Regions from separate parts of the Embleya scabrispora genome, predicted to be linked through region 1. Evidence: riboswitches for the same ligand, from Rfam matches in the RefSeq annotation. Region 1 holds a riboswitch; the other holds the start of a gene.
The links. Region 1 has a riboswitch for S-adenosylmethionine ahead of thrC (threonine synthase). Riboswitches for the same ligand answer to the same signal wherever they lie in the genome.
Positions count from the first base shown of each region.

Region 2: linked by a shared signal. The riboswitch ahead of B4N89_RS21960 (aminotransferase class V-fold PLP-dependent enzyme) and the one ahead of thrC (threonine synthase) in region 1 are both predicted to bind S-adenosylmethionine.

Region 1 is NZ_MWQN01000001.1:3,877,385-3,887,888, forward strand. Features, by position in the region: gene B4N89_RS17190 (cold-shock protein) at 233-436, opposite strand; gene B4N89_RS17195 (MoaD/ThiS family protein) at 858-1,136, opposite strand; gene thrC (threonine synthase) at 1,133-2,407, opposite strand; SAM riboswitch class I at 2,424-2,577, opposite strand; gene B4N89_RS17205 (glucosyl-3-phosphoglycerate synthase) at 2,770-3,747, shown strand; gene B4N89_RS17210 (alpha,alpha-trehalose-phosphate synthase (UDP-forming)) at 3,965-5,431, shown strand; gene B4N89_RS50725 (hypothetical protein) at 5,562-6,770, opposite strand; gene B4N89_RS17220 (DUF916 domain-containing protein) at 6,812-7,870, opposite strand; gene B4N89_RS17225 (hypothetical protein) at 8,510-9,901, opposite strand; gene B4N89_RS17230 (hypothetical protein) at 10,092-10,504, opposite strand, start outside.
Region 2 is NZ_MWQN01000001.1:4,948,177-4,958,680, reverse strand. Features, by position in the region: gene B4N89_RS21990 (hypothetical protein) at 1-831, opposite strand, end outside; gene B4N89_RS21985 (hypothetical protein) at 937-1,323, opposite strand; gene B4N89_RS21980 (NYN domain-containing protein) at 1,389-2,693, opposite strand; partial or broken gene B4N89_RS51560 (hypothetical protein) at 3,257-3,492, opposite strand; gene B4N89_RS21970 (exonuclease domain-containing protein) at 3,749-4,393, shown strand; gene B4N89_RS21965 (Lrp/AsnC ligand binding domain-containing protein) at 4,493-4,771, shown strand; gene B4N89_RS21960 (aminotransferase class V-fold PLP-dependent enzyme) at 5,606-7,006, opposite strand; SAM riboswitch class IV at 7,245-7,361, opposite strand; gene trpD (anthranilate phosphoribosyltransferase) at 7,512-8,594, opposite strand; gene B4N89_RS21950 (response regulator transcription factor) at 8,680-9,093, opposite strand; gene B4N89_RS21945 (ribonuclease E inhibitor RraB) at 9,221-9,631, opposite strand; gene B4N89_RS21940 (cytochrome c oxidase assembly protein) at 9,641-10,504, opposite strand, start outside.

The DNA of each region.
Region 1 (10,504 bases):
CCGACCCCCGCACGGGTTCGGGTCGGCGGCCCCGCGCCGCGATCGTGTTCCGTCGTGCCCGCGTGCTCGGGCCCGGACGTGCAACGACCGGGGCCCGGCCCCCGCTTGGCGGGAAGGCCGGGCCCCGGTCATTGATCCGACAGGATCGGGCGTGTGTGTGCCGCGATGTGTCGTGCAGTCCGTGGTGTGGACCGTTTCAAGCAGAGGAGCAGAGGAGCGCATGGCTCCCGGTTCAGGCGGTGACGCGGACCATGTCGGCCTGCGGCCCCTTCTGCCCCTGCGAGATCTCGAACTCGACTCGCTGCCCCTCCTCGAGCGTCCGGTACCCGTCCATCTGGATCGCGCTGTAGTGGACGAAAACGTCCGCCCCACCGTCGACCGCGATGAAGCCGTACCCCTTCTCCGCGTTGAACCACTTGACGGCGCCCTGAGCCATTCCTAACTCCCCTGTTACTGGCCCTTTCACGGATACTGCACGCCGCAGCTCCGGGTTCGTATCCAGAAGGACCCGGCCCTCTGCTACGACCGCGGCTGAATGTATCCGGACGGATGCCCGGAGCAACAGGTCAATCGGACGAGAATTCCCGAGCGAATAAAACGCGCATTCTTCGCGAGTCTCCGGGAAAGCCGTATTTCAATCCACCAGGAAAACGACTTTCCACACATATCGGATGTGATCCCGACCACGGGTTTACCGACGCGCCGCCGCCAAAGGCGGGAAATGGAGCCGGTTAAACCCCGGTTACGCACAACCTCCGACAGGAACGAAGAAATCCGCCGCGCGGTGCTCCGGCGGCGGATTTCTTCGTTCCGTTTCGGGCCCGATCAAGGAAGATCGGGACGCTCGGCCTATCGCGTCAGCAACCCCCGGCGACCGCCGGGATGATCGAAACGGTGCCCTTGTCGGGGATCGCCGTGGCGAGCCCGTCGGCGAAGCGCACGTCCTCGTCGTCCACGTACAGATTCACAAAGCGACGCAGCTTGCCCTCGTCGTCGAGGATGCGCGCGCGAATTCCGGTGTGGTCCTTTTCCAGGGAGTCCAGGACCTCGGCGAGCGTGGTGCCCTCGGCGGACACCTCCGCCGCCCCGCCCGTGTAGGTGCGCAGGATGGTCGGGATGCGAACGGAGACGCTCATGCGAGGCCGGCCTTTCGGAAGGAGTCCAGGGTGGGTCGAATGGTCGCGGTGGGTCCGGTCGTCGGCGTGACCGCGTCCAACGTCTTGAGGCCGTCGCCCGTGTTGAGCACGACCGTCTCGGCGTCCGGATCCAGCGCGCCGGACTCGAGCAGCTTGCGCAGGCAGCCCACGGTGACCCCGCCCGCGGTCTCGCCGAAGATGCCCTCGGTACGGGCGAGCAGCTTCATCGCCTCGACCACCTCGACGTCGTTCACGTCCTCCACCGCGCCGCCCGTGCGCTTGCACACGTCGAGCACGTAGGGACCGTCGGCGGGGTTGCCGATCGCGAGCGACTTGGCGATCGTGTCCGGCTGCACCGGGCGGATCACGTCGTGCCCGGCCTTCCACGCGGCGGCCACCGGGGAACACCCCGTCGCCTGGGCGCCGAAGATCCGGTACGGCGCGTCCTCGACCAGACCCAGCGCGATCAACTCGCGGAAGCCCTTGTCGATCTTGGTCAGCTGCGACCCCGACGCGATGGGAATGACGATCTGCTCCGGCAGTTTCCAGCCGAGTTGTTCGGCGATCTCGTAGGCGAGCGTCTTGGAACCCTCGCCGTAGTAGGGCCGCAGGTTGACGTTGACGAAGCCCCAGCTCTCGCCGGCCGGGTCGCCGATCAGCTCCGAACAGAACCGGTTGACCTCGTCGTAGGTCCCCTCGATGGCGACCAGCTCGCCGCCGTAGACCGCCGCCGTGACGACCTTGCCGGCCTCCAGGTCGGCCGGGATGAACACACAGCTGCGCAGGCCCACCCGGGCGGCGGCGGCACCCACCGCGCCGGCCAGGTTGCCCGTGGACGAGCAGGACAGCGTGGTGAAGTCGAAGGTGCGCGCGGCCTCGACCGCGATCGCCACCACGCGGTCCTTGAAGGAGTGCGTCGGGTTCCCGGAGTCGTCCTTGACGTGCAGGTTGCGCACGCCCAGCTCGCGGCCCAGGTTCTCGGCCCGGACGAGCTTGGTGAAGCCGGGGTTCAGGCTGGGCCGGGACGCGACGTCCGCGGACACCGGCAGCAGCGGCGCGTAGCGCCAGATGTTGTGCGGCCCGGCCTCGATCCGCTCCCGCGTCACGGTGCCGAACTCGTAGGCGACCTCCAGGGGGCCGAAACAGGACTCGCAGGCGTACTTCGGGCCGAGCTCCGTGCGCTCTCCGCACTCGCGACACGACAGCGCGACGGCCGGACCGAAGGAGGTGGGGGTGGCGCTGGTGGTGCGGGTGGCGGTGGGTGTCGCCATGGCGAGGGCCTTTCTGTCCTCATCTTTACCCGTGGGGTCCCACGGGCCGGACTTGGCACCTGTCCGAATCGTCGGCCGCTCGCTCGCGCCGAAAGCGCGTCACGAGGAATGACGATCGGATGGTTGCCGGGGCTTCAACGGGCCGTTCCCTCTGCCCCTCTGGATGAGCTGCTATGGCGGTGGACACACCCTTCGCCGGGTGGCCGGTCCGCGTTTGTCCGGTCCGACGTGCGATCGTCGTTACCGGTGACGACGACTGTAACCGAACCGGTGCCGCGTCGATCATCCGGTCCACCTCGCGAGACGATAAAGGGTGGAACGACCGAGGCCGGAACACCGGCGACGACAGGGGATCTTCGAACGTGACGCACGAGGTGGGCGACTGGCTCCGACGGCGGTCCTCCGCAGCCGCCGACTGGCCCGTCGACAGGCTTGTCGACGCCAAACGCGACACCCGGGTCAGCGTCGTCCTGCCCGCGTTGAACGAGGCGGCGACCGTCGGCGACATCGTCAAGGTGATCCGGACCGAGCTGGTCGAGCGGGTACCGCTGGTGGACGAGCTGGTGGTGGTCGACTCCGGCTCCACCGACGACACCTCGCGGGTGGCGGCCGACGCGGGCGCGCGGGTGGTGCACCGCGACGACATCCTGCCCGCGCTCCCGGCCGTGCGTGGCAAGGGCGAGGTGCTGTGGCGCTCGCTCCTGGTCACCGACGGCGACATCGTCGCGTTCGTGGACGCCGACCTGAAGGACTTCTCGGCGGACTTCGTTGCCGGGATTCTCGGCCCGCTGCTCACCGACCCCTCGGTCCAGCTGGTCAAGGCCATGTACGACCGGCCGCTGGAGATCGGCGACACGATCGTGCCCGCCGGCGGCGGCCGGGTGACCGAGCTGGTCGCCCGGCCCCTGCTCAACCTGCACTGGCCCGACCTGGCCGGCTTCGTGCAGCCGCTCGGCGGTGAATACGCCGCCCGCCGCACACTGCTCGAACAGCTGCCCTTCCCGTGCGGCTACGGCATCGAGACCGCGATGCTCGTGGACACCCTGCGCCTGGTCGGCCTGGACGCGATGGCGCAGGTGGACGTCGGTGTGCGACGGCACAACCACCAGGACGAGGCGGGCCTGGGGCGGATGGCGGCGGAGATACTCCAGGCCGTCGAGCGCCGACTGCGCCGCGGCCCCGCGGGCGCGCACCCGGCCGAGCCGAGCACCGTGCTGACCCAGTTCGAACGGGACGAGGCGGGCTTTCGGGTACGCACCCACGACATCGCCGCCCGGGAGCGACCGCCGATGGCGACGGTGCCGGAGTACCGCGCGCGAACCCGACTGGTCGGGCGCTGAGCCGTTGACCCGGGGTTTCGCCGCCGTTTCCCCGCTGTTCGGCCCCGGTTCACGGCTCGGTGGCCGAAGGTTCACCGCAAATTCGTGAGACGTCGAAGAGCCACACGCCCATCACGCGGGGTAGTGGACCGTACGCGTGATACTCGCCACACCGTTCGGGCCGAGGGCACGTTTGGGTCCGGGTTTGCGCATCGGGATGCGTGGCTAGGGTCGGGGCATGAGTGCTCCCCCTCCCGCCGGTGTCCTGGTCGCCTCCAATCGCGGTCCCGTGTCCTTCTCCCTGGAGGACGACGGCACGCTCACGGTGCGGCGGGGCGGCGGCGGACTGGTGTCCGGGCTGTCCACCGCCGGGCAGGGCACCGGCGCGGTGTGGGTGTGCTCCGCGCTCGGCGAGCCCGACCGCACCGCGACCCGCGCCGCGCCCTCGGGCCGGCTGGATCTCGCCGGTCACGACACCGGCGGGCTGGCCGTGCGGATGCTCGACATCGACCCCGGCACGTTCGCGCGGGCGTACAACGCCATAGCGAACTCGACCCTGTGGTTCGTCCACCACCTGCTCTACGACACCCCCTCCAAGCCGGTCTTCGACGCGCGCTTCCGCAGGGAGTGGGCCTCCTACGAGGCGTACAACCAGGCGTTCGCCGAGGCCCTGGCGGAGGAGGCGGCCGAGGGCGCCAAGGTGGTCGTACAGGACTACCACCTGACCCTGGTGCCGGTGCTGCTCCGCCGACTGCGTCCCGACCTGCGGATCGGCCACTTCGCGCACACCCCCTGGGCGCCGCCGGACTACTTCCGGCTGCTGCCCGACGACATCGCCCGCTACGTGCTCGAAGGGGTGCTCGGCGCGGACCACGCCGGATTCCATTCCCGGCGCTGGGCGCTCGCCTTCCTGGACTGCTGCGCCGACGTGCTGGGCGCCGCGGTGGACCGGGACGCGATGACCGTCACGCACGCGGGCCACGTGACCGAGATCGGCGTACACGCGCTGGGCGCCGACGCCGAGTTCCTGCGCGAGCGCGCGTCCCGGGCCGACGTGGACACCCGCCTCGCCGGGCTGCGCGAGGCGGTCGGCGACCGTCGGGTGATCGTCCGGGTGGACCGTACGGAGTTGTCCAAGAACATCGTCCGGGGCCTGCTGGCCTACCGCGAACTGCTGCGCACCCGACCGGAATGGCTCGGCCGGGTGGTGCACGTGGCGTTCGCCTACCCGTCGCGGCACGACCTGCCGGAGTACCGCGAGTACACCGCCGCGGTGCAGCGGGTGGCCAAGGAGATCGACGACGAGTTCGGCACCGGCGACTGGCAGCCGCTGATCCTGCACGTCAACGACGACTTCCCGCGCTCGCTCGCGGCGTATCGGCTGGCCGACGTCGCGTTGGTGAACCCGATCCGGGACGGGATGAACCTGGTCGCCAAGGAGGTGCCGGTGGTCTCCCTCCTGGACGAGGGGCACGGGGGTTGCGCGCTGGTGCTCTCCCGGGAGGCGGGCGCGTGCGAGGAGTTGGGCGAGGACGCGATCGTGATCAACCCGTTCGACGTCTCGCAGACCACGGAGGCGCTGCACGAGGCGCTGACGATGGACACCACCGACCGGCTCCAGCGCACCAAGCGGCTGGCCGCGGCGGCGGTGGCGCTCAATCCGCAGCAGTGGTTTTTGGAGCAACTGGACGCGTTGGACGCGTAGGACGCGTAGGACGCGTTCGAGAGGTGACTGGGGCGGCCGGGTGGCCGGGCCGCCATACGCCGGCCGAACCGCGCGGTTCGGCCGGCGTATGTGGCGGCGGGCCGGGTGCCGGGTGCCGGGTGTTCGGTGCTCAGGCTGCGGTCGGCCCGGCGGCGCGGCGTCGGCGGGTGATCACCACCGCTACCGTGCCGGCGGCGACCAGGGCCGCGCCGACGGTGCTCGCGGCGGCCAGACCGGCCGGGCCGGTGAGCGCCAGGCTGCCGCCGCCGGACGTGCCGCCCGAGCCGCCGGTGGATCCCGCGGCCCCGCCGGCGGTGCCCGAGGTGCCGGCCGACGTGGTGCCCGAGGTGCCGCCCGTGCTCGTCGAACCGGCGGTGCCGGCACCCGAGTTGCCGCCGGTGGCGCCCGCGCTCGTCCCGGCGGTCGGAGTCGAGCCGCCCTTGAAGGCGACCTTCACGAAGGCGTCCTGGCTGCGGTCGGGGGAGCCGTGCGCGGCCATGGTCAGCACGTAGCACTCGGTCTTGAGGCAGTCGACGTCCTTGCCCGCGCCGTTCTTGTACGCGGCCTTGACGTCGGTGAGCGTGACCGAGAACGTGCCGTCCGGGTTGATCCCGTCCGCGCCGTACGCCTTGATCCACTTCGAGGCGCCGTAGTTGCCCGCGTTGGTGGTCCAGTCGGCCTCCTTCGGGCCGAACACCACGTAGATCCCGTTGCCGCTGCCGGCCGCGTAGCCGGAGCCCTTGACGGTGACCGACGCGCCCGCCGGATCCAGGCCGGTGCTCGGGGTCACGGTCAGCCGCACCCCACCGGCCGCCCGAGGCGCCGCGGCCGGCGCGGCCTGTGCCGCCGTGGCGGCGCGCAACGATCGGGGCGCGGCGGCGGTCGGCGCGGGCGCGGCGAAGGTCAGCGCGACCTTGGCGGCGGGCCCGCCCTCGGCCCCGACCCGGACCTCGAACGCCGGGGCGTCCGGGGCGAATCCGGTGCCGACCACGAGCGGGGTCGCGACGAAGCCGTTGCCGTCGGCGGTGAGCACGCGGCTGCCCTTGGAGTCGATGGTGTCGCCGCCGTACAGCGCGACGGTGACCTTGGCGCCGGGAGCGAAGCCGCGGGCGGTCACGGTGATCTCGTCGCCGCCCGGGGCCAGTTCGGCGCCGCGCGAGACGGTCGCTGTGGGGCCGGCCGACGGGGTGGTGGTCGAAGGTGTCGAGGTCGACGGGGCGGCGCCGACGGCCGGTGCGGTCAGGATGCCGGCGGCGGCGACGGCCAGGCCGACGGCGGCGGCCGCGGTGAGCATGCGCGGGGCGCGCGGGGCGACGGGTGGAGTGTGCTGAGTGAACATGGCTGCTCCTGAAGGGGTTTCGGGCGACTCGACGGCGGTCGTCAGCCGGTCGGGTCGGCGGTGGCTTCGGTGCGGGTGTCGGCGGGCTTCGACCCGTCGCCGGCCTCGGTGGATTTGCCGGCCTCGGCGGACGCCGTGCCCTCGGTGGTTGCCGCGCCTTCGGCGGCGGTGCTTTTGTGGCGCCGGACGACCCGAATGAGCCGGCCGATCAGCGCGGAGAGCAGCAGCACGATCGCGCCGAGGAGCAACCACGGCGGCGCCCATATGGCGGTCGACTCGGTGGCCGAGGTCGCCGGATCGCCCGTCACCTTCACATCGGCCGTGAGGCGCCCGGCCGGGACGACGCCGGCGAAGCGCTGCACCACCTCGTGCGTGGCCCCCGGCAACAACTCGGGCAGCGTGGTGTGCTTCGGGCCGCCCAACCGCCAGCCGCCGAGGCCGGAGATCGTGGTCTCCACCCGGGCGGTGGTGCGTACGTTGCCGGTGTTGCGGACCCGGTAGCGCACCACCGCCTCGGCGCCGCCGAACATCGCGAGCGGGTTGTCGTAGGACACCCGCAGGTCCTCGATCGCCAGCCCCGGCAGCGCGGGACCGGCCACCCGCAGGTACACCCGCGCGCCGACCCGCCGGTCCACGTCGAACCGCTGCTCGCCGGGCCCGGTCGCGGCGGCCTTGATCGAGGCGACGATGGCGCCGGTGTGATCGCCGGGCGTGGCGCCGGCCGGGACGGTCAGCCGGAACGGGATGTCCGCGCGCTTGCCCGGCGCGATCGTGTACGACTCGGCGTCGAAGCCGATCCACGAGCCGACGTCCCTGGGCTGCTCGGCGCCGGTCAGCAGGGTCATTCCGCCGTCCACGGCGAGCACCGCGTCGGTGGCGTAGACGCGCAGGGTCAGCGGCTCGGCACCGAAGTTGGACACGCCGACCACGTCGACCAGGGTCTGTCCCGGTGCGGCGGTCAGCACGAAGTGGTCGCGCCCGTTCGTTGGTTGCACACCCCAGGTGAACTCGTCGGCGGCTCGGGCGGGGGCGGTGAGGGCGACGAGGGAGAGCGCGGCGGCGAACAGCACGCCGAGCAGGCGGGCGAGGGGGGCGGGCATCGCGGGACTCCAGTGGGCGGCTTCGCTGCGGGGATGGGTCGAGTGGGGTGGTTGGGGTCTTGCGGGGGTCGCGGCGCGGGCCAACTGATCAGCCGGAGTCGTGTCCCGCAGCGTGGGTTTTTGTTGGGCGCTTCGCGCCGGCTCGCGAGGGGCCACTTTTCTGCTCCCCCGCTTCGCTCCTCCGCAGAAAAGCGGCCCCTCGCTCGGGGCCGGGTGCCCCTCCGCTTCGCTCCGGGTCACCCGGCCCAAGTTCTGCGGCTCCGCCGCTCTCCGCGCTTCGCGCGTCGATCGCGTGGGTGGCCTGTGTCGTGGGCGCTGACGCGCCATGGGGGTGTGTGTGCGGTCCTTGTCGTGATGGGTCGCGCCGGTCGGGTCGGGGGCGGGGCACCCAGCCCGAGCTCTGCGGCTCCGCCGCTCTCCGCGCTTTGCGCGTCGATCGCGTGGGTGGCCTGTGTAGTGGGCGCCTGCGCGCCGCGGGGTGCGCGCGGTCCTTGTCGTGATGGGTTGCGGGGCCGGTCGGGTCGGGGGCGGGGCTTGTGGAACCGCAGCCTTCGAGGTGAACGCAACGGGTGGAGCGGGTGGGTGCACCGGGTCGGCCGGGAGGGCGTCGACGCATGCCGACGCCCGCCCGAACCTGGGTCAGATGAGTGTGAGCGTGAGTGTGCCCGTGTACGTGCCGGGGACGGTGAGGCCGGGGACGCCGAGTTTGAGGGCGCCGCCGCATTCGAAGGAGCCCGCACTGGCGCCGGGCGCCGACGAGCACAGCGTGCGTGCTCGGCCGAGGCCGGTGCCCGGGTCGGCCTGGGCGCCCGGGGTCACCGAAGCGGTGGTGCCCCCGGTGGGGAGCGTGCCGGTGACCGACTTGGCGGTGGGGGTCCAGCCGAGGTTGTCGCCGACGATCCGGCCGCCGGCCGAGGTCAGGTCGCTTGCCTGGCCGGTCAGCGTCCACCCGGCATTGGTGCCGCGTGCGTCGGAGACGGTGAGCGGGTTGAGCGCGCCGCCGGTGAAGGCGTCCTTGCCGTTGAGGGTGACGCCCGGGAGTGCGACGTCGGTGCCGCCGACGCCCAGGGTCAGCGGGCCGCCCTGCACGTCGGTGGTGATCACCTGGTAGCCGGTGCCGGGGCCCGGGTTGGTCGGGGCCTTGAACGCGACCGGGACGAAGGTGTCCTGGCTGCGGTCCGGCGAGCCGTGTGCGGCGAAGGCGACGACGTGGCAGGTGGTGACGGCGCAGTCGTACTCGACGCCGTCCTTGTTCTTGTACTTGGCCTTCATGCCGTCGAGGGTCAGCGAGAAGCTGCCGTCGGCGTTCAGCTTGGCCTGGCCCGGCGAGTTGCCCGGGGTGGTGCGCACCCACTTGGTCGCCTGGTACGGCGCGGGGTTGGTGTTCCAGTCGGCGCCCTTGGGGCCGAACGCGACGTAGACGCCGTTGCCGCCGTCGCGCACCGGGTCGAAACCGGTGCCGGTGACGGTGAAGTTCTGGCCGTCGGGGTTCGCGCCCGTGGCCGGGGTCACCGTGAGCTTGGGCGCCGGCGGTGGGGTGGTGTTCTTGAACGCGACCGGCGTGAAGGTGTCCTGGCTGCGGTCGGTCATGCTCGCGCCGTGCGCGGCGAAGGTGACGACGCGGCACTCCTGCTTGAGGCAGTCCACCTCCTTGCCGTTGCCGTCGGTGTACTTCGCCTTGACGTCGAGCGTGGTGGTGAAGGCGCCGTCGGCGCTCATCTTGCTGCCGGCGACCCACGCCTGGGCGCCGTAGGCGCCCGCGTTGGTGTAGTAGTCGTCGATCTTCGGGCCGAACAGGACGTAGACCCCGTTGCCGGAGTTGCGGGTCTTGTCGAAACCGGTGCCGTTCACGGTGATCGTGGCGCCGTCGGGATCGATGCCGACGCTGGGCGACACGCTCACCGCCGGGGTCCCGGCGGCCTGCGCGGGCGAGGCGAGGCTCACGCCGGCCACGGCCAGGGCGCCGGTCGCGCCGATCGCCCCCCAGCGGATCAGGCGGCTCGCGGGCCTGTGCCGCGTTCCGTTGGTCATCCTTGGCTCCTCCATCTGGCAGTGTGCACAGGGCGGCGCCCGGACCTATTAGCGGTAGGTCCGGGCGCCGTCCGTACGGAGAAAGGTAAGGCTAACCTAATTAATGGAATCGTAAAGAGCAGAAATCCCGCTTCCGGCGGGGGAGTACGTCACACCGGGGCGGGTCGCGACACGGGCCGTGTTCTTGTGCCTACGCGGTGAGTCCGCGCCGGTTCAGCCGCCACAGCAGATACAGCGACGTGGCGATCGCGGCGACCCGGACCATCGCCGGCAACAATTCGCCGAACCGGTCCCAGGCCTCGTCCCGGGTCAGGTCGGTGCCCAGGTGCCCGGTGGCCCGCAGCCACATCCCGATGGCGAAGGCGAGCGCCGTCGTGCCGGGGATGTAGAACGCGGCGAACCGTCGTTCCTTGAGCGACCACGCGGCCGCGGTGAAGACCACGAGCAGGCCGAGCACCACCACCACGGTCGAGGCGACGATCGCCCCGACCGTCATCAGCGCGATCGCGAACACCTCGCGCAGTTGGGTGCGCAGCGCGCCCGGACCGCCGAACACGCCCAGGACCGGGGTGGGTTCGGTCAGCGAGGTGTCGTCCCAGCCCG
Region 2 (10,504 bases), 1.1 Mb from region 1:
CGCGGCGATCTTGGCGTACTTGCTCGGTTCGGCGCCGAGCAGCCGGGCCATCTCCGCCTGGGTGCCGGGCACCACCACCACCGCCCGCCCGGGCCAGGACTCGCCCCACACCGCGCTCACCTGCGGCACGGCCTTGTCGGTGGTGTCCGCGAACTCGCGCAGCGCGGCGCGGGTGCCGATGCCGAGCACGATGCTGTGCGTGCCCTGGACCACGGTGACCGGGCCCAGGTCCCACACCTGGGCGGGGGTGCGCATCCCGGTCGCGGCGCCGTCGCCGTCGGCGGCGAGGTACCAGGTGCCGCCGCGCAGTACGAAGGTCAGGAATTGCGGCACCCGCACCGGCGCCACGTCGTGTCCGGTGATCCGGTAGAGCAGGTCCACCTGGGCGGTGAACACGGGCGCGCCGAGCGCGCTCTTGCGTGCGGCGGAGAGGTCGAACGCGTCGGGCGTGACGATCTCGTACTCCCACGCGGCGAACGGCACCTCGGCGATGTTGTCGAAGACGCCGATCTGGTTCTGCCGAAACGTCGGGTTCTGCGGGTCGAGGGTGGACGAGAGCGCCTCGCGGTCCCGGGTGCGGAACGCGTTCGCGCGCCGTTCCAGGAGGGCGCCGATCGCTGTCCGGCGGGCGTTCGCGTGCTGCTCGCCGTCGCCGCTCGCTCCGGGGCCGGCGGAGCGGCCGGCGCGGACGCCGGGTGGGGTGTGGGTCACCGTGTCGGCGACGAATCGGGTCACCCCGAGGACGGCCCCGAGTTGGGCGAGGGCGCACACCACGACCAGGACGGGCAGCAGGCTGCGGATCCGGCGCGCGGCCCGATTCGGGTCATCCACCGGTCGATCGTAACGTGGGCCCGCGCGCTCCCCGCCCGGAACGGGGACCGGGGCTGCGGCGAACGGGTACCGCCGACCCGCCCCGGAGCGGTCCCGCCGCCCGGCTCACCCCCGGCGGTCGGCCGGGCGCCGCATGCCCGGCGGCTCGCCGCTCTCCCGCGCCGCTCCGCTCGGCGCCGCGAACATCCCCTCCGCCGCGAACAGGCGCAGTGCGCTCAGCGTCTCCTCGTCCAACTCGATGTAGTCGGGCCGGCCGGCGGGGTCGGGGGGCGACCCTGGGTCGGGGGGATCGCCGAAGTCGCCGGAAGCACCGGGATCACCGAAGTCGAAGTCGCCGAACTCGCCGAAAGAAGCGGTATTCGATAATTCGGGCGATATGTCGATGCCGATGGTTCGGGCGCCGACCAGGGCCGGCCCGATCGAAGCCGGGATCGCGCAGCCGGCGGCGGCGGCGCGTCCTCGGCCGCGGTGTGTACGACAGGCGATGCGCATGTGACTCCTCTCCCTCGTCGACCTTCCCTGTCAACGGTAGGGAGCACTACCGACACACGGTGCGGTCAACCGCGGGTGAGCCTGCGCAGCAACATCGTCGAGGGCACCGGGCGGGCACCCGCCTTGCGCACGCCCTCGGCCACCTCACGGTCGGTGGAGACCACCACGACCGGTCGGCCCGGCGGCTCGGCCCGGACCAGCCGGCGGATCAGCTCGTCGGCCGTCTCCCCCGGCTTGCTGAACATCACCCGCACACCGCGCGCGGGAGCGAGCAGTACCGGCGCGTCCAGTTGCGCGCCGTCGAATACGCAGGTCACCTCACAGCCGGTCTGCGCGGCGAGCCCGGTCAGCCCGCCGACCAGCCGATCGCGCTGCTTGTTCAGCGCGAGCGTGGGATAGCCGGTCTTGGTCACGTTGTAGCCGTCGATCACCAGGTGCGCCTGGGGCAACGCGAGCAACTGATCCAGCAGGGCCGGGTCGTCACCCTCCAGCGCGCGCTGCGCGATGTCCTTTATCCCGGACGCGCCCGGCACCACCGCGTCCACCATGTCGGCCGGCCTGATCCCGACCGGGGGCAGCGCCAGCTCGCGACGCAGGCCCTGGGCCGCCTCCAGGACGGTGTCCAGGAGCAGCCGGACCCGGGTGTCCTCCATGCTGCGTCCCTCGCGGGCCGCCCGGCGGCTGGCCTCCAGGGCCGATTCGACCTCGGCGACCCGGCCGCGCAGCCGGCGCGCCTCCTTCTCCGCGGCGGCGATCGCGGCCTGCGCCTCGACCCGCACCGCGTCCAGCTCGGAGCGGGCCCGGCGGGCCTCCTTCTCCTCGTGCTTGGCGCTGCCCTGCAGGCCGCGCACCTGGCGGCGCAGGTGGTCGGCCTCCTTGCGGGCCGTCTCCAACTCGGCGCGCAGCCGTTCGTGCTCGGTCTTCGAGGCCGCGCGCAGTACGCCGACCTCGTGCTCCAGGCGGGACAACGTCTCGGCGGCCTCGGCCTCGGCACGGTCGGCGGCGGCCTCCTTGGCCGCGTCGCCGGCGGTCTCGATCAGCCGGACCCAGCCGCGCGGACGCAGCAGGTAGGCGGCGGCGGCCACGTCGAGCGGGTCGGCCGCGGCGGGCACCTTGCCCGCTTCGAGCGCCTCGGAGATCTCCGGCAGGCCCTTGCGGAAGCGCTCCGCTATGCGCTGGCGGAACACCGGATCGTTCTCGAGGGCGGCGGCCAGCGGCGTCGCGGCGAACTTGGCCCGGCGCTGGTGGGTGAACCGGGCGAACCGGCGCAGCGGTCCCGGGACCTCGTCGGCGGTCATCGTGCCGAGCGCGTCGGCGGCCACCGAGATCACCCGAACCCGAACCGCCTCCGGCAACGGCCCGGTCAACACCTCGGGCTCGACGACCGGCGCCTCGGACGTAGGGCGCTCCGCCTCGGGGCCGACGGCCGCCTCGACGCTCGCGGCCGCCTCGACGGCCCCGGCGGGAACGTCACCGGCGGGATGTGTACCGGCCGGCGGCTCGGCGGCCCCGTGCGCCTCCGAGGCGACGGCGTGATGCACGGCCCCCTCGGACTCCGCGGACCGTGGCGAACCCGTCGCGGACTCGACGAGCCCGTTGGCCCCGGCCTGCCGACCCGGTTCGACGGGCTGCGCATCGGTCACCGCATCGGTCGCCGCCGCGGTCCCGGACTGCGCGTCGAGGTCGGGCTCGGCGGCCGGCACCGCCTCGGCGGCGTCGGCGGCGTGCGCAGGCGTGACCTCGTCCGCGCGGGTATCCGGTCCGCTCACTGCTCCTCCGGTCCTTCCCGTTCCCTCGAGGCCCCTCCCCGCGTCACCGTTGCCGGGACGCCGACGCCTTGATCATGGCGTGTTCCGCACCGCCGACGGTCGCGCCGGGCCGCCCCGATGCCGAAACGATGCACAGTCCCATTGTCCCCGGCCGGTCTCGGCGCTCAGGTCGCGTCGGGGCGCGCCACCAGTTCGACGGAATCGGTCGCGTTGCACCAGCGGCAGCGCACCGACTCGATCTCGTCCGAGACGATCTCGCGCTCCTCGACCCGGGGGCGCCCGCCAGGTCGAGGTGGGTGAACTCCACGGCCTTGGTGGTCCGCGTCACGTCGAACCGGGTCAGGTTGCCGCACAGCGTGCAACGCCACCGGGTGTCCTCGGTGGGGGCCTGGATCGACATGCGTGTTCCTTTCCTGGTTCGGTCCGCGAAGCCTTACCCGTTCACCGTCGGCCGCGTACACCCCATGATGCCGGGCTGCGAGAGGTACCTGGGCGCGGCCGTGTCGGGCCGGAAACGTACCGTCCGGTACATGAGCAGCACCGCGCACCGGGATTGCCGGTCACGAGGTTCGGCGGGACAGGGCTTGCCGGCGGCCGACCCGCCGCGGCGTTCCCGCCCGCCGGACAGTATCGCCCCGGGCCACGAGTTGCGAACCATGCCCGGATCCCGAGCGATTCGTGACGAGGTGGAGCGACAGGTGTTCACGGTCGTCGATCTGGAGACCACGGGCCTGGATCCGCGGGAGGCCCGAATCACCGAGATCGCCGCCGTCCGGGTGCGTGGGGCGGACCGCCTGGGCGAGTTCGCGACCCTGGTCGCGCCCGGGGTGCCGATCCCGGAATTCATCACCGACCTGACCGGGATATCCGACGACCTGGTGGCCGACGCGCCGCCGCTGCGCCTGGTGCTGCCGGCGTTCACCCACTTCGCCGAGGACGCCATCCTGGTCGCCCACAACGCCCCCTTCGACGTGGGCTTTCTGCGTACCGCGAGCATCGCGTGCGACCACGCCTGGCCCGACTTCCGGGTCGTCGACACCCTCGCCCTGGCCCGCGCGCTGCTGCCCGCCGGGACACTGCCGAACCTGCGGTTGGGCACCCTCGCACGCTACTTCGAGGCGCCCACCGACCCGACCCACCGAGCGTTGGCCGACGCACGCGCGACGGCACACGTGTTGGGCGCGTTCATCGACCGGATGCACGCGAGCGGCCGCCACGAACTGGCCGACCTCCTGGCCCTGGGCCGCCCCCGGCACCGGGCGTCCGCGAGCGCCAAACCACTCCGATCGGGTGACCCGTGACCCGGATTCGAGTACACATGGTCGCGCCGGCGACCCCGCACCGACGGGCGCGCCGACTAAGCTCGGGCACCTTGTCGTCGACAGCCGGAGGACTACCCCGTGATCACCGCGATCGTGCAGGTCAAGACGCGTGTGGACCAGACCCCGGAAATCGCGGAGGCGATCGCCGCGATCGAGGGTGTGAGCGAGGTCTACTCGGTGACCGGTGAGTTCGACCTGATCGCCATGGTGCGCGTACGCGCCCACGACGACCTGGCCGACGTCATCCCCGGCCGCCTCAACAAGGTCCCGGGAGTAGAGGCCACCACCACCCACATCGCCTTCCGCACCTACTCCCAACACGACCTCGAAGCAGCCTTCGCCATCGGCCTCGAATAACCCGAAGCCGGACGAGCCCGAGGCCCGTCCGGCAACCACTCCGGCCTGTACGGACGATCCCCTCAGTCTGTCCGGCGCTTGAGGACGACTGGGCTGGGCCGCAGTCGACGGGAGCGGAGGGCGGGGCGGGGGTCGTGACGGGAGCGGAGGGCGGGGCCCGAGACGCGACGCGAGCCGAGGGTGGGGCCGGGGTCGTGTTGGCGGCGGCGGCTTTTTATTGGGCGCTTCGCGCCGGCTCGCGAGGCACCGCTTTTCTGCTCCCCCGCTTCGCTCCTCCGCAGAAAAGCGGCACCCCGCTCGCGGCTGTGCGCCCCTCCGCTTCGCTCCGGGTCGCCCAGCCCAAAAGACAAGCGGCGGCTCCGCCGCTCTCCGCGCTGCGCGCGTCGATCGCGTGGGCGGCCCGGTTCGCGGGCGCTGACGCGCCTGGGAACAACGAAGCCGGACGGCCCGTGGCCAAATCAGGCCGCACCGCAGTCAACCCCGCTCACCCAACCGCCCCAGCCCGTCCGGCGCTTGAGGACAACCCACCCGGGCCACATCACCCACACCGCAACCGACCCCGCCCGGCCAACCATCCCAGCCCGTCCGGCGCTTGAGGACAACCCACCCGGGCCACATCACCCACACCGCAACCGACCCCGCCCGGCCAACCATCCCAGCCCGTCCGGCGCTTGAGGACAACCCACCCGGGCCACATCACCCACACCGCAACCGACCCCGCCCGGCCAACCGCCCCAGCCCGTCCGGCGTTTGAGGACGGCTCGAACGGGCCTTACGGCGACGGGTGCCTCGAGGCTCACCTGTTCCGCCACCCGTCGAGCCGGCGGCAAAGCCCTATGCCGCGGGCAACGAGCGCTCGCCGCGCGGGTCCGCGTCCGGGACACACCGCCCGCCATCCACCGTGTAGTTCCAGACGGCTCCGCGCTCCACCAACTCCCGCACTGCCGCCGCGAAGCGGTCCAGGTGTTCGACGGGCGTTCCCAGACCGAAGCTGACCCGGATCGCGTTGAGGTTCTGCTGCCCCTCCGGCGCATCCGGCGACCCGCACTCGGTCGGCTGATCGGCCCGCCCGCCCAACAGGTGCCGCACCAGCGGGTGCGCGCAGAACAGCCCGTCCCGCACGCCGATCCCGTACTCCGCCGACAACACCGCCGCGAACCGCGAGCTGTTCCACCCCTCGACCACGAACGAGAGCACGCCCACCCGGGCCGACTCGGGCCCGAACAGCTCCAGCGTCCGCACCTGGGGAATCTCCGCCAACCGCGCCCGCAACCGCGCCAACAACGCCTCTTCGCGCGCGACCAGCGCCGCCGGCCCCGCCTCGGTGATCGCCCGGCACGCGGACGCCAACGCGTAGGCGCCGATCACGTTCGGCGACCCCGCCTCGTGCCGGGCCGCGCCGCTCTGCCACTCGACGTGGTCGCGCGAGACCGCCTTGCTCGCCCCGCCGCCCGCCAGGTACGGCTCCGCCGCGTCCAGCCAGTCCCCGCGCCCGGCCAACACCCCCGAGCCGAACGGCGCGTACAGCTTGTGCGCCGACAGCGCGATCCAGTCCACGTCCAGGTCCGCGACCGACACCGGGTGGTGCGGCGCCAGTTGCGCCGCGTCCAGCACGATCCGCGCCCCGAACCGGTGCGCCACCTCGGCCAGTTCCGCCACCGGGAACAGCTCGCCGGTCACGTTCGAGGCACCGGTCACACACACCAAACGAGGCCCGTCGCCGGAGCCTTCGAGCGCGGCCTCCAGCGCCGCGACCGCCTGCGCCGGCGAGGACGGCGCCGCCAACTGGGTCACCCCGGCATGCCGACGCCACGGCAGCAGCGCCGCGTGGTGCTCGGTCTCGAACACGAACACCCGGGTGCCGCGCGGCAGTACGGAGGCGAGCAGGTTCAGCGAGTCGGTGGTGCCCCGGGTGAACAGCAGCGTGTCGTCGCCCCGCAGCCCGAGGAACTCCGCGACCGTGGCCCGGCTCTGCTCGTACAGATCGGTGGACAACTGCGACAGGTAGCCGGCGCCGCGATGCACGCTGCCGTAGTACGGCAGATAGCCGGCCACGTCGTCCCACACCCGCTGCAGACACGGCGCGCTGGCCCCGTAGTCGAGCGCCGCGTACTCCACCTCGCCCCCGGTGACCAGCGGAACGAGCACATCCCGCCCGACCACGGGCAGCGGGGCGGCGATGGCGACATCGGCGTCGAAGGCGACGGAAGCAGCGGAAGTGGTACCGGCGGTCATGGGAAATCTCCTCGGCAGACGGAGACCGGCTCGCGCAATGCCATGTCGAGAAGTCGACATCTGAGCAGCGCGGAGTGATCCCCGGATGAGATGTGGTCTCGGAAAAGCGACGCGCGACGAATCAGCGCGTACGGAATGGGCCGATCAGCCCGTTTCGAGAAAGAGATTTCACGCCATCACATGCTCCCCAGGTACAGGACCCGGTTCGCATAGGGCAATTGCCTGCCGCCACACCAGGGGTCCGCGCTTGCCGGGACGCCTGACGACGCCCGACCGTGTCATCACCCGGGGCACCCCACCGCGGAGCGAGGGTTGCCGGACAGCAAGCCGGGGCTTTCCACTGTCACTCGTGACCTGCGCAGAATTATTACCGCAGGAATCGCCGCGCGCAACGACCACCCCACCGGTTCCACATGCTGGACACCGCCCGGACGCCCGACGGAGCCCGAACACGACGACGCCGGGCAGGCCGCCCTCGGCCCACCCGGCGTACATCCGCCTCCGGCTACTCCCGCGCGAACGACCGCGTCACGCCCACCCATCGATCGAGCGCCGCCTGCGCCGCCCCCGAGTCGATCGCCTCCGCCGCTCGCTCGATCCCGGCCGCCAACTGCTGCGTCAGCGATCCGTCTCCCGGGCCGAGCGCGGCCAGCGCCGCCGCCGAGTTCAACAACACCGCGTCGCGCACCGCGCCCTTCTCCCCCGCGAGCAGCTTCCGGGCCACCTCCGCGTTGAACGTCGCGTCGCCACCGCGCAGCGTCTCGATCCCGTTCAACGCGATGCCCAGATCACGCGGATCCACCCGGTCCTCGCGCACGGCGCCGTCCCGCACGATCCACACCTGCGACGTGGTGGTCACGGTCAACTCGTCCAACCCGTCGTCACCGCGGAAGACCAGCGCGGTGGCCCCACGATCGGCCAGCACACCGGCCACGATCGGCGCCATCCGCAGATCCGCGACACCGATCGCGTGGTGCCGGACCCGTGCCGGATTGGTCAGCGGACCCAGGAAGTTGAACGTGGTCGGCACGCCCAGCTCGCGCCGCGCCTGCGCCGCGTGCCGCAGCGACGGGTGGAAACGTTGCGCGAAGCACAGCGTGATGCCCGCCTCCCGGGCCGTCCGGGCCACCTGATCCGGGGTCAGGTCCAGCACCACACCGAGCGCTTCGAGCACGTCGGCCGCGCCGCTGGCCGACGACGCCGCCCGGTTGCCGTGCTTGACCACGGTCTCGCCCGCGCCCGCGACCACGATCGCGGACATGGTCGAGATGTTCACCGTGCGGGCGAGGTCGCCGCCGGTGCCGACGATGTCCACCGTGCGGCCGGGCACCTCGATGGTCGACGCGTGTTCGTACATCGCCCGCACCAGGCCCGAGACCTCGTCCACGGTCTCGCCCTTGGCCCGCAGCGCGATCACGAACCCGGCCACCTGCACCGGCGTGGCCTCGCCGGTCATGATGTGGTCCATCGCCCACGCCGTGGCATCCGCCGGCAGGTCGTCACCCCGCATGAGCGAGGCCAGGAGGTCGCGCCAGGAACGGGCCGCCGGGTTGCCGCCGCTCTGGTACGTAGAGGCCGAGGCGCCCATGGTCCGCTCCCGCAGTGTCATCGGATGAGTCGGCGCCAGCGTACCGACCGCGGCCGCCGCTGCCCGACGGTTATCCGCGATGCGGTCAGGCCGGCTGACGTCCCGCGATCCGCCCGCGGATCAGGTCGGCCGCCGCCGAGGCGAGCGTGCGCGGGTCCAGCGGATGCGCGACCACCGCGTCGGCCCGGCACCAGGTGGCCAGCCACGCGTCCTGCGGGCGACCGACCAGGGTGAGTACGGGCGGGCAGTTGTAGATCTCGTCCTTGAGCTGCCGGCACACGCCCATGCCGCCGGCGGGGGCGGTCTCCCCGTCCAGGATCACGAGGTCCACGCCGCCCTTGTCCATCGCCTCGATCACGGCGGGCTCGGTGGCGCACTCCAGGTATTCCACGAACGGTACGTCGACGGCGGGCCTGCGCCCGAGCGCGAGGGTGACCTTCCGACGGGTGTTGCGGTCGTCGCTGTACACAAGGACGGTCATGGTCTCGCCGCGCGTCATGTCCACCTGCCTGAGTCCGGGTACGGGACGACAACTTGGATCCGCCCAGGATGTTAGCGCTTTTCCCGGCGCGAATGTGGGGCTCGTCACGCTCCGATCCCGGCCCGACCACCCGGCTCCGCCCGACTCACCCGCGCGCCAGCACCTCGTAGCCCTCGGCGTCCCCGCCCAACCGCTGCGCCAGCCCCGCCATGCGGGTGCGTTCGCGGGCCGGTTCGAGGCCGGTGAGCACCTGCTGCCGCGCGATCCGCACCCGCAGCGGCCGCTCGTCGGCCGCCACGACCGTGACCGCCCACCCGTCCGCTGCCAGGATCCGGGTCGCCTCCGCGACCGCGTCGTGATCCGGCAGGGTCACCAGGTGCCGCATCACGAACGGACCGGTCTCCACCGCCACTCCGGCCGCCCGCATCTCCGCGACCACCGCCGAGTCGGCACGCGCCGGATCGAAGCAGGAGCCGACCACGACCAGCGTGCCGTCGTCGACGAGCGCGGGCACCGGCTCGGCACGCCGCCGGCGGAGGAACCGTTCGAGGATCATGTCGCGACGCTACTCGGCCGCGCCCGCCGGCCTCGGCTCGACCCCGCGGGCCACCCGGACGGCCGAATCGCCGTCCTCCGTTCGGGCAGAGTCACCCGCAAGAGTGCTCTTCGCGACGGATTTTCCGGCGCCCTCGGCGCCCTCGGCGCCTTCGCCGCCCGCCGCCGCCTCACGCGCCAACCGCTCCTCCCGGGCCTTGCGCCCGGCCTCGATCAGTTCGAGTCGATCGAGCCGCCGGTCCTCGCGCACCGCCTCGCGTTCGGACGCCTTGGCCCACTGCACGAACAACACGAGGAAGACGAGCAGTCCGATGATGTCGCCGCTGCCCCACAGGATCCCGCCGGCGGTGCCCTGGTCGGACAGCGGACTCGCGCCCCAGTCGCGACCGAGGTCGTTGTACCAGTCACCGGCCAGCACGGTGGACGAACTCATGATCGCGATGCCCAGCCAGGCATGGAACGGCAGTGTCGCGAAGACCGCCAGCAACCGCATCGGATGACTCGCGCGCGGCATCGGGTCGAGCCCGAGCAGTGGCCAGAACCACATGCAGCCGATGATCACGAAGTGCACGTGATTCATGTCGTGCATGAACGTGTTCCGCAGCGTCAGCTCGTACCAGGGCGTGAAGTACAGCGCGAACGGATTGAGCACGAAGACGAAGCCGGCGAAGGCCGGGAAGGTGACCACCTTCGAGAATCTGCTGTGCAGGAGGGCGTTGAGCCGATTACGCCACTTGGTCGGCAGGGTGCGCAATGCGAGGGTGATCGGCGCGCCCAGCGCCAGGAAGATCGGCGTGATCATCGCCAGCACCATGTGCTGCACCATGTGCACGCTCAACAACACGGTGTCGTAGGCGGCCAGCGCCGACTCGGT